One region of the Nocardioides sp. Soil796 genome, then DNA from elsewhere that is predicted to be linked to it. Evidence: riboswitches for the same ligand, from Rfam matches in the RefSeq annotation. Region 1 holds a riboswitch; the other holds the start of a gene.
The links. A riboswitch is a leader RNA that binds a small molecule or an ion and turns the genes downstream of it on or off. The one in region 1 is predicted to bind cyclic di-AMP.
Positions count from the first base shown of each region.

Region 2: it holds a riboswitch for cyclic di-AMP, as region 1 does, so the genes downstream of both, ASH02_RS05730 (C40 family peptidase) here and ASH02_RS09030 (C40 family peptidase) in region 1, are expected to answer to the same signal.

Region 1 is NZ_LMSQ01000017.1:413,796-419,186, forward strand. Features, by position in the region: gene ASH02_RS09020 (NYN domain-containing protein) at 1-870, shown strand, start outside; gene ASH02_RS09025 (hypothetical protein) at 1,016-1,222, shown strand; cyclic di-AMP (ydaO/yuaA leader) riboswitch at 1,429-1,605, shown strand; gene ASH02_RS09030 (C40 family peptidase) at 1,617-2,612, shown strand; gene ASH02_RS09035 (hypothetical protein) at 2,669-3,856, shown strand; gene ASH02_RS09040 (M48 family metallopeptidase) at 3,853-5,115, shown strand; gene ASH02_RS09045 (AMP-dependent synthetase/ligase) at 5,192-5,391, opposite strand, start outside.
Region 2 is NZ_LMSQ01000015.1:35,897-41,287, forward strand. Features, by position in the region: gene ASH02_RS05715 (hypothetical protein) at 1-522, opposite strand, end outside; gene ASH02_RS05720 (TetR/AcrR family transcriptional regulator) at 653-1,369, shown strand; gene ASH02_RS05725 (DUF3048 domain-containing protein) at 1,412-2,431, opposite strand; gene ASH02_RS05730 (C40 family peptidase) at 2,535-3,053, opposite strand; cyclic di-AMP (ydaO/yuaA leader) riboswitch at 3,057-3,226, opposite strand; gene ASH02_RS05735 (SDR family NAD(P)-dependent oxidoreductase) at 3,332-4,093, opposite strand; gene ASH02_RS05740 (HIT family protein) at 4,167-4,574, opposite strand; gene ASH02_RS05745 (hypothetical protein) at 4,571-4,822, opposite strand; gene ASH02_RS05750 (M15 family metallopeptidase) at 4,854-5,391, opposite strand, start outside.

The DNA.
Region 1 (5,391 bases):
GCCGAGGGGCGCATCAAGCAGCTCAAGGCCGAGCACAAGGACCAGGTCGCCGAGCTCAAGACCGAGAACGCGTCCCTGCGTCGCAAGCTGGGGGAGGCCCGGGCCTCCGGACGCTCGACCAGCGCCGATGCCGAGAAGGCGATCGTGCTGGCCGAGGAGGTGCGACTCAAGGCGGAGGCCGGCCTGGCCAGTGCCGAGTCCGAGTCCCGACGCCTGCGCGCCCAGGTCGAAGAGCTCCAGGCCACGTTGTCGGCCGCCCGCCGCGAGGTGCGCACCGACAAGGACGCCGCCACCCTCCGTGCCCGGGTCCTGCTCGACACCTTGCTCGATGCCGGCCAGGGACTGCGCCGCGAGCTGGCCCTGCCGACCGTCACCGGCTCTCCGGCGGACGCCGTCGAGGCCGACCTCGCGCTCGCCGGCACGCGTACGCCGAGCGCGGCCGGCTCGCTGGGCCCGTCCAGCCCGGCGCTTCTCGAACAGTTCCTCGCCATGCCCCGGGCGCGGCTGATCATCGACGGCTACAACGTCAGCAAGACGGCCTGGCCCGACTCGACGCTCGAGGCCCAGCGGATCCGCCTCCTCAACGGGCTCGCGCCGTTGATCGCGCGCACCGGGGTCGACACCACCGTCGTGTTCGACGCGGCAGCGCAGTCCTCGCGCGGCCCGGTCAACGCGCCCCGCGGCGTCAAGGTGCTCTTCAGTCCCGAGGGCGTCATCGCCGACGACGTCATCCGCGACCTCGTCGCGGCCGAGCCCCAGGGACGGGTCGTGGTGGTCGTCTCCTCCGACCGGGAGATCGCCGGCGACGTACGCCGGTCCGGTGCCAAGCCGATGGCCTCGTCGGCGCTCGTGGCCCTCCTCGCCCGCTGAGCCCCGAGACCGCCCCGCGGTCGGGCCGACCGGCCCGCTGCCCGGTGTGTGGTCCGGCGGTCCCGGACCGTTGTCGGTGGTCCCTGCCAGAGTGCGTCACAGCCGGGAACTTCCCCTCCCGGACCGATGAGAGACGAGGACACCCATGACCTTGCGAATCGACTGTGACAGCTGCGAAGTCCGCGGCCTGGCCTGCCACGACTGTGTGGTGACCGTGCTGCTCGGGCCGCCGCCCGAGCTGGCGTTCGACGACGACGAGCAGCGGGCCCTCGACGTACTCGCCGACTCGGGCCTGGTGCCGCCGCTGCGCATGGTGACGCCGCTGGCCGGTCCTGAGGTCGAGTCCGCCTGAGCCCGCCTCCCGCCCGGCCTGCCCCGGCCGAGCCGACAGCTCCCACGCTGCCTCGCGTGGGGCTGGTGTGACGCATGACACGTCACGGCGCGCCGCCGTGGCATGAAACACCCCGCGACATCCGCTCCGAGGGTTTGCCGCGGAGTGCAACCACGTCTAATCTTGCTGCTTCAGGTGCCCGTACCAGTTGGTCAAACAGGACCGGCTCGGGTGCCACGCCGAATTCGATGCCGAGGACGGGGAAGTCCGAGGCGGAGAAACCGGGGACCCACGTATCCCTGGGGTGAATCACACGCAAGGCGGAGCGATCCGTGGAGCGTGTGTAGGGCTTCTTTGTGCCCGAACCCGTCAGCTCACCCGGTAGGCGTCGACAAAGAGGGAGTACGTCCGCTACATGCACCACGGACGGAAGCGCATTCTTGCTGGCCTGGCCAGCAGCGCCATTGCAGTCATCGGCATCACCGCCATCCCCGCAGCGCCGGGCAACGCCGAGCCTGACATCGACGATGTCAAGGCCCGCGTCGACAAGCTCTACCACCAGGCAGAGCAGGCCTCCGAGCGCTCCAACGACGCAAAGCTCAAGCTCGACGACCTCGAGGCCGACCTCGCCGCCCTGAAGGCCGACGAGAAGAAGCAGCAGGCCAAGGTCGACTCGATGACCAGCACGGTCAGCGACGCCGTGGCCGCGCAGTACGAAGGCCAGGACATCTCGACGACCGGCCAGTTGGTGCTCTCCAACAGCCCCGACGCGTTCCTCTCCGACCTCAACACGGTCTCGAGCTACAACGACGTGCAGGCCGACACGGTCGCGGACTACACCCGTGAGACCGACTCCCTGGAGATCCGCCGCGAGGCGACCCAGGAGCGCGCCGACGAGCTCGCCGACGCCCAGGCCGACCTCGAGGAGAACAAGGACGAGGCCGACGCCAAGCTCGCCGAGGCCAAGGAGCTGCTCGGCAAGCTCGAGGAGGAGGAGCGGGCCCGGCTCGACACCGAGGCCAGCCGCGGCACCACGCGTCTGCCCGCCAACGTGCCGGCCTCCGGCCGTGCCGCCGCTGCCGTGAACTACGCGATGGCCCAGGTCGGCGACGCCTACGTCTACGGCGCAGCCGGCCCGAGCGCGTTCGACTGCTCCGGCCTGACCATGATGGCGTGGGCGCAGGCCGGCGTCGGCCTGCCGCACTCCTCGAGCGCCCAGATGGGCTCCGGCACCAGCGTCTCCTCGGGCGACCTGCAGCCCGGCGACCTGGTGTTCTACTACAGCCCGGTCAGCCACGTCGGCATGTACATCGGCAACGGCATGATCGTGCACGCGGCCAACCCGGGCAGCGGCGTCACCACCGCCGGCGTCTTCTCCATGCCGTACTCCGGCGCAGTCCGCCCGGGCTGATCGGCACCACCCTGAACGACAGCTCAGCATCGAAGGCCGGTCGCCCACTCTGGTGGGTGGCCGGCCTTTCGCTTGCCCTCGTGGTGGGCGTGCTCGTCTTCTGGCTCCGCCAGGACGACGACGCCGAGACGCCGCGGGTCCTGGACTCACCGTCGGCCCGCCAGGACCTCGCCGCCGCGGCGCTGGCGGACCTGCAGACGGCGGTCGGCGCGCGTGACAGGGCGCGACTCCACCCTGACGCCGGCGAGCTGGCCGAGACCGCGGTCGACAACGCCGAGGAGCTCCGGGTCGCCGGCTTCACCGCCCGCTACGTCGACGAGGATGCCGCTCTCACCGCCACACTCCCGGACGGACAGTGGGCCGCCGCGGTGGACACCACCTGGCGGTTCGCCGGCTACGACCCGCGTGAGGCCCACGCCGAGGTCACGTTCGTCTTCGCGCGCGAGGGCGATCACGCGGTGCTTGTCGACGTCGGTGGCGGCGGTCGCCGTACGCCCCTGTGGCTTGCCACCGCGCTCAACGTCAGCCGCACTCCGCAGGCGCTCGTGATGGCAGCGGGGGACCAGCCCGTCAACCGGTTCGCGCGGCAGGCCCGGGTGGCGGTGCGGGCGGTCGGGAAGGTCCTCCCGCCGTGGCGACAGAAGCTCGTGATGGTGGTGCCGGAGTCCGACGAGCAACTCGACGAGGTGCTGGCCGCCGACCCGGGGGAGTACGCCGAGATCGCCGCGGTGACCACCACGGTGGACGGGTCGCTCTCTCCGTCGGCGCCGGTGCACGTCTTCGTGAACCCGGAGGTCTTCTCGGGGCTACGACGCAACGGCGCCCAGGTGGTCACCACCCACGAGCTCGTGCACGTGGCCACGGGCGCCGCGACCGCGTCGAACACGCCGCTGTGGCTGCTCGAGGGCTTCGCCGACTACGTGGCGCTGCGCGACGTCACCCTGCCCCTGTCAGTCACCGCGGGCCAGGTCCTGGCGCAGGTACGCCGGGACGGGGCACCCCGGCACCTGCCGGCGGGCAACGAGTTCGACACGCACACCACCCACCTCGGAGCGTCGTACGAGGCCGCGTGGCTGGCCTGTCGGCTGCTGGCGCAGACTGGTTCCGAGCAGGACCTGCTGAGGCTGTACGACGAGGTGTCGGACGGCGCACCGGTGGGTGCTGCACTCCAGCAGGTCTACGGATTCGGCGAGAAGGAACTGGTGCAACGGTGGCGCAGGGAGCTCGAGAGACTGGCACGGTGATCGCGGGGGAGCAGCGGACCAGCCTCGTGACCCGTCGGCAACTGTGGGTGCTGACCGTGGGCGGAGCGTTGCTCTTCGTGCTGGTCGCGGCCGTGCTCGTGCCGTGGCAGCCGGTCCCGGGAGGCGCTCCCGATCCCGTTCCGGCCACCGACGTGCTCACGAGGGCACAGCTGGAGCGCGGTGAGGAGTTCGCGCGCCTGTCGCGCATCCTGAGCTGGTCGTCGCTCGCCGTCTCGCTCGTGGTCTCGTGCGTGCTCGGCTTCACCCGGCTCGGCACCCGGCTCCTGGGCCGTCGGTCCTGGCCGTGGCCGGTCACGGTCGTCGGGCTCACCGCTGCCGTGCTCGTCATCGGACGGCTGGCGACGCTGCCCTTCGCGGTGGCCCTGCGCGACCACCGTGTGGACTACGGGCTCACCACGCAGGGGCTGGGCGGCTGGGCGCTCGACCAGGTCAAGGGGCTCGGCCTCGCGATCGTGTTCACCTCGATCGCCCTGCTCGTGCTCTTCGGCTGCGTCCGGCGCTGGCGCACCTGGTGGCCCGCCGTCGTGGCCGGCATCTACGTCGTCCTCCTCCTGGGCGGTTCGTTCCTCTACCCCGTGGTGGTCGAGCCTGTGTTCAACGACTTCTCGTCGATGCCCGACGGGCCCATGCGCCAGGAGATCCTGGCCCTGGCCGACCAGGAGGGTGTCGCGGTCGACGACGTGCTGGTCGCCGACGCCTCGCGTCGTACGACGACCCTGAACGCCTATGTCTCCGGCTTCGGCGGCACCCGGCGCGTGGTGGTCTACGACAACCTGGTCGACCACCAGCCCGACGAGCAGGTGCTCTCGGTGGTGGCCCACGAGCTCGCCCACGCCAAGCACGACGACGTGCTGGTCGGCACCGCGCTCGGTGCCTTCGGCGCACTGGTCGGGGTGGGCCTGCTCGGACTGATCATGGGCCGACCGGGCCTTCGCCGACGGGCCGGCATCGAGGGACTGGCCGACCCCCGCGCCGTGGCGACCGTGCTGGCGCTGCTGGCGTTGGCGACCTTCTTCGTCAGCCCGGTCGAGAACACGATCAGTCGCAGGATCGAGATGCGCGCCGACGTGGACGCACTCGCGGTCACCCCGGCCTCGGCCATGGTGGACCTGCAACGCGAGCTGTGCCTGGGCGCGGTGTGCGACCCGACGCCACCGGCGTGGTCGCAGTTCTGGTTCGGCAGCCACCCCACGGCCCTGGAGCGCGTCGCGGTGGCCCGCAAGATCGGCAAGAAGTGACCCGCCTGAAATGACCCGCCTGAAATGAACGCGGTGCCCCCGACCTGTCGGCCGGAGGCACCGCGAAGGGTGTGGATCAGTGGCCGTAGAGCGCGGCCACGTCGGCGCGGTGCTCGCGCATGACGACGTTGCGCTTCAGCTTGAGCGACGGCGTGAGCTGGCCGTCCTCCTCGGTCCAGTCCATCGGCAGGATGGTGAACTTGCGGATCGACTCGGCCTTGGAGACGGCGTTGTTGGCGTCGTCGACCGCTGACTGAACTGCGGCGCGGAGGTCCT
Region 2 (5,391 bases), on a different contig from region 1:
GAGCGCCGCCCTGATCCGGTCCAGGAAACGGACGTTCCCGGGAGTCGGGTCGGGTTCGGGCAGCTGGTAGCCGTCGCGGGCGGCGGCCTCGATCGCGGCACCCACGCGGGCGCCGTGCTCGTCCACCTCCAGGGCGGAGACGCGTCCGGCCATCACGGCGAGGAGCTGACGCTCCTTGGCGGCGGCCTTGGCCATCGCCTGCGACATCGCCGTGTCGACCGGCTCGGAGCGGTAGTGGTCCTGGATCTCGCGGATCCCGGGCAGTTCGTCGGCCGTGGCACGCCAGGCGGCGATCACGGCTGCCTCGAGGTCCATCGGCTGGTTGGATAGCTCGCGCTCGATCTTGCCGCTCAGGCGGCTCGACCAGCGGAGCTGGAGTGCGCCCAGCAGGTCGAGCTCGTCACGGAAGGTCTCGGCAACGCCCGGCAGGTCCATCGGGAGGACACCGTCGCGGCGCACACGTACTTCGTCGAACACACGGTGGAGGACGTCCCCACGGTGGTGAAAGGCTTCCCAGGTCATGGTCAAGCTCCTTTCGTTTTCACGTACCGGCGGTACGTACCAAGAGTATGTAACCGACCTTCGGCACGCAAACCGACCACGCCGTGACCTCGGCCACAGGGTCCCGGTCGCGCCGCCCTATGCTGAGCAGATGAGCAAGTCCGCAGCGAAGCGTCTGATCCCGAGCCTCCCGACCCTTCCGGACCTGCCCGGCGCCACCCGGCGCCAGCAGTACTCCTCCAGCACCAAGCGGGCCCTGGTCGAGGCGGCCAGCGAGCTGTTCACCGAGCACGGGTACGGCGGCACGTCCCTGGACGCCATCGTGGCCGAGGCCAAGGTCACCAAGGGCGCGCTCTACCACCACTACAGCGGAAAGCAGGCGGTCTTCGAGGCGGTCTTCGAGCGCATCGAGGCGGAGGCCGCGGCCAGCATCTCCAAGGCGGTCAAGGGCGTGAAGGACCCGTGGGAGAAGGCCGCGGAGGGCCTGCGCGCGTTCCTCTCGGTGGTCCAGGACCCGACGTACCGCCGGGTGGTGATCCAGGAGGGACCCGCCATCCTGGGCTACGAGCGCTTCCGCGAGCAGGAGGAGCGCTCGTCGTTCGCGATCGTGCTCGACGTGGTCAACAACGTGCTCTCGGCAGGCCCCTGGGACCTCGAGCAGCCGATGATCGACACCTTCAGCCGCATCTTCTTCGGCGCCCTGAGCAGCGCCGGCGAAGGCGTCGCGGCCGCCGAGGACCCCGAGGAGGCCAGTGCCCGGGTCGAGGCCGCGATCGGGTTCATGCTGATGGGCCTGCGCTCCCTGGTCGACCAGGGCGTCGAGTTCGTCGACCCGGTCACCGGAAGCAGCAGCGCCCTGGCGGAGTGACCCCCGAAGGGGCCGCTCGACCAGGGCGCCGAAAGGCTGTGCCTACTTGAAGGTGACGTTGCCACCATCGGTCGGGACCAGCTCGATCCAGACGTGACCGGCGGGAATCTTCAGGTCGCCCGCCTTCGTCTTCAGGGTCAGCGCGCTCTCGGCCTTGTTCTTGCTCCACGTGCCGCGCACGGCCTTGCCCTTGTGGAACACGACCGCCTCGCCCTTGCCGTGGAACTTGGTCTCGGGCACGAAGTTGCCTGCCGGGTCGGTGTAGCCGGCGTCGCCGACCTGCACCTTGAGCACGAGCACGGTGTCGGCCAGGAACTCGTCACCGTCGGCGGCGTTGGTGTTCTGGTTGTGGTACTTGCCGCCCTCGAACGCCCAGTTCGTGGTGTGGCCGGCGGAGAACGACGCGGCGACCGACGTGGCGGGCTGACCCTTGGGCAGGTCCTTCTCCTCGCCCCACGGCAGGTAGTCGTCGGGCCGCTTCTCCTCGCCCTTCGACCCTTCCTTGGCGAGCTTGGCCAGGTCGACGAACAGGTTGTACGGCGCGGAGCGCCCGGAGTCGCGGTAGAAACCGGTGGCACCCTCCTGGTGGAACTTGATGCCCGCCTGGGTGATCCGGCTGATGGTGACACCGGCCGCACCGCTGGTCACCATCTCGCCGTCGACCGGCGACACGATGCCGATGTCGGAGGCACGCATCGAGCGCACCGGGCCGACGTTGTCGGGGACCTTGGAGTAGAAGAACGACGCCAGGCGCGTGCTGCCGCCCTCGACCAGCTCCTCCACGACCATGTCGGCCGAACCGAGCCCGATCTGGGGCGCACTGCTGCCGGTGTTGTCGATCTTGACGACGTAGACCGGGTGCTTCTTGCTCGAGGACGCGTCACCCGAGACCTTCTCGCCGGTGAGCGGCCAGGTGCTCTCGAGGACCTCGGCATTGGCGGTGCCCTTCGGATCCTTGGCGTCCTTGTCGTCCTTGTCATCTCCTCCGCAGGCGGTGAGCGTGAGGCTCAGCGCCAGGGCGGCAGCAAGGCCGGTAGTCAGGGAGGGGTGGACACGGCGCACGAAATTCTCCGATCGTCTACAACATTGATTCAGTTTCAAAGTGTGAGGGCGCGGCTCCCGGATTCCGGGGAGGCGCGCCCTCGTGGAACTCAGGTGTCCCTGATCACCGGCCACGCAGGGTGCCGGCGTAGAACGAGGTGGTCCACGCGAGCTCGCGACGGACCCGGGTGCCGCTTCGCGGTGCGCTCAGGATGATGACCTTGCCGTCCTTGCGCCCCACGAAGACCGCAGCATGGTAGACCCGGCCACCGTCGTGGAAGAACACGAAGTCGCCGCGGCGCAGGTACCGCTTGGCGATGTGGCGGACGAAGGCGTACTGCGCGCTCGACGTACGCGGCATGCCCGCGAAGCCGGCCTTGCGGTAGCTGTAGTAGAGCAGCCCGGAGCAGTCGAACGCCCCTGGCCCGGCGGCGCCGTAGCGGTAGGGGTCGCCGATCTGGTTGGTGGCGACGTTGTAGCCGATCTGCACGCGCTCGGCGCGGGTCAGTGACGCTGCCTCGGCGCTCGGAGCGTCGGCCATGGTGCCGGCCACCAGCATCGACAGGGTCATCAGCGGCAGCACCAGGAGTGCGCGCAGTCGGGCGGTCGTGCGCGGTCTGCGCACGCTGAAGAGGGCAGGCATGGAGGGTTTCCTTTCCCACGCCTGTGAGGTGAGCTGTCGGGTTGGGACTGGAAAGTGTCCTGCCATCGCATGATGACTTCACCCCGAGCGGGACGGCCTCTCGACCGACCTCGCGTGGAACCTGTGGGTCCCCCACTCCTGCCCCTGTTTCCGGGTCACGGGACGCTCCCTGAACGGGGCAGGACTCGGCGTTGTCCGGGAGCGGTGTGTGAAGTTGTGCGCCTTGAGGGTAAGCGCCACCGCCCCCGGAAGTCCCCGAAATGTGACAAACCCCCAAGTCAGCCCAGTTTGGCGCCGCCGTCGACGTACAGCGTCTGGCCGGTGATGTACGACGCCTCGTCGCTGGCCAGGAACGCGGCCGCGGCGGCGATGTCCTCGGGGAACCCGACCCGGCGCACCGGGTTCTGCTCGGCAGCGGCGGCCCGGAAGTCCTCGACGCTCATCTTGACCCGCGCGGCGGTGGCGTCGGTCATCTCGGTGGCGATGAAGCCGGGGGCGATGGCGTTGGCGTTGATGCCGAACGGGCCGAGCTCGATGCCCAAGGTGCGGGTGAAGCCCTGCACGCCCATCTTGGCCGCCGAGTAGTTCGCCTGGCCCCTGTTGCCGAGCGCGGAGACGCTCGAGAGGTTCACGATCTTGCCGTACTTCTGCTCCACGAAGTGCTTCTGCGCGGCCTTGGTCATCAGGAACGCACCCTTGAGGTGGACGCCCATGACCAGGTCCCAGTCCTGCTCGGTCATCTTGAACAGCAGGTTGTCACGGGTGATGCCGGCATTGTTGACCAGGATGTGGATGCCGCCGAGCTCGGTGACGACCCGCTCGACCGCTGCCTCGACGGACTCGGCGTTGCTGACGTCGGCACCGATGCCGACGGACTTCACGCCCTCGCCGAGCTTGCCGGCCGCCTCGCTCGCGGCGGCCTCGTCGAGGTCGATGATGGCGACCGCGGCGCCCTCTGCGGCGAACCGCTTCGCGGTGGCGAATCCGATGCCGCGTGCGGCCCCGGTGACCACTGCCACCCGTCCGTCAAACCGACCCATGCCCACTCCTGTGACTAGTCAATGCGTGATGCCCGACCGGCCGGAACTGGCGGTCGAGGTTGCCGGGACCACCTTAGGACAGGGCCTCGCGCAGCCTCTCGGCGTACTCCCCCGGCTCGTCGTCGGCGTACTTCGTGCGCGGCCAGAAGAAGCCGCGCAGGCCGTCACCCTTGGTGCGGGGTACGACGTGGAGGTGCAGGTGCGGCACGGACTGCGAGACCACGTTGTTGATCGCGACGAAACTGCCCTGGGCACCGAGTCCTTCGACGACCGCGGTGGCCAGCCGCTGTCCGGCCTCGAGGAACGGGGCGCGCAACCGGGCCGGCAGGTCGGGCAGGGTCACGACGTGCTCCTTCGGCACCAGCAGCATGTGGCCCTTGAACACCGGCCGCTGGTCGAGGAAGGCGAGCAGGTCGCTGGTCTCGAGCACGACCTCGGCAGGGGTCTCCCCCGCCACGATCGCGCAGAAGACGCAGCTCACCGCCTGCGGCCCACGCCGCCCTCGAGCAGGCCGAGGACGATCAGCGCCACCACGCAGGCGGCGACGAAGCCCCACACGTCGAGGTGGTTCCAGTCCTCGCCCCGCAGGACGTTGGCGCCGACTCCGCCGACGACGGCACCCGCGACACCCACCGGAACGGTCAGCATGACCTGGGGGTCACGGATGCCACCGGCCAACGTGCGGGCGAGCACTCCGAGGATGAGCCCAGCAAGCAGGAACGCGATCATGGCAGGAATCTAGTGCCACAAAAGCCTCAAATCAGTGACATTCGCCCACACAACGCGGAGCAATCCGGCCCGACGAGGAGTAGGCGTCGAAGTGCTGGGTGTCGTCATTGCCGTAGGTCCAGCGCAGGTTGTGGCGGCGCATGAGCTGGACGACGGGGTGGGTCGAGCTGCGCCACGAGACCCGCGGGTGCGGGTGGTACTGCCACCACGAGTTCGGCACCAGCCCGGTGCGCGAACGGTAGGGGTTTTCCCAGGTGTTGACGTCGACGGCGGTGCCGTAGGAGTGCGGGGAGCGCACCCCCGGGTTGTTGACCACGCTGCGGCAGTTGAACGCCGAGGTGTTGCCGGCCGCCATGGACTTGTGGTCGTCGCCGCCACGCACGGCGTCACTCCAGCCGAACCGGTCCACGCGGTACATCGCCCGGATCGGGTGCTTTCCGTCGTACATCTCCTTGAACGCCGCCCCGACGTTGCCGGCCACGCGCGCGTTCACGACGATCTCGCCGCGCCGGCGGTAGCCGTCGTACGCCCAGTAGTTGACGCGGATCAGCCGCAGGCTGGACCGCCCG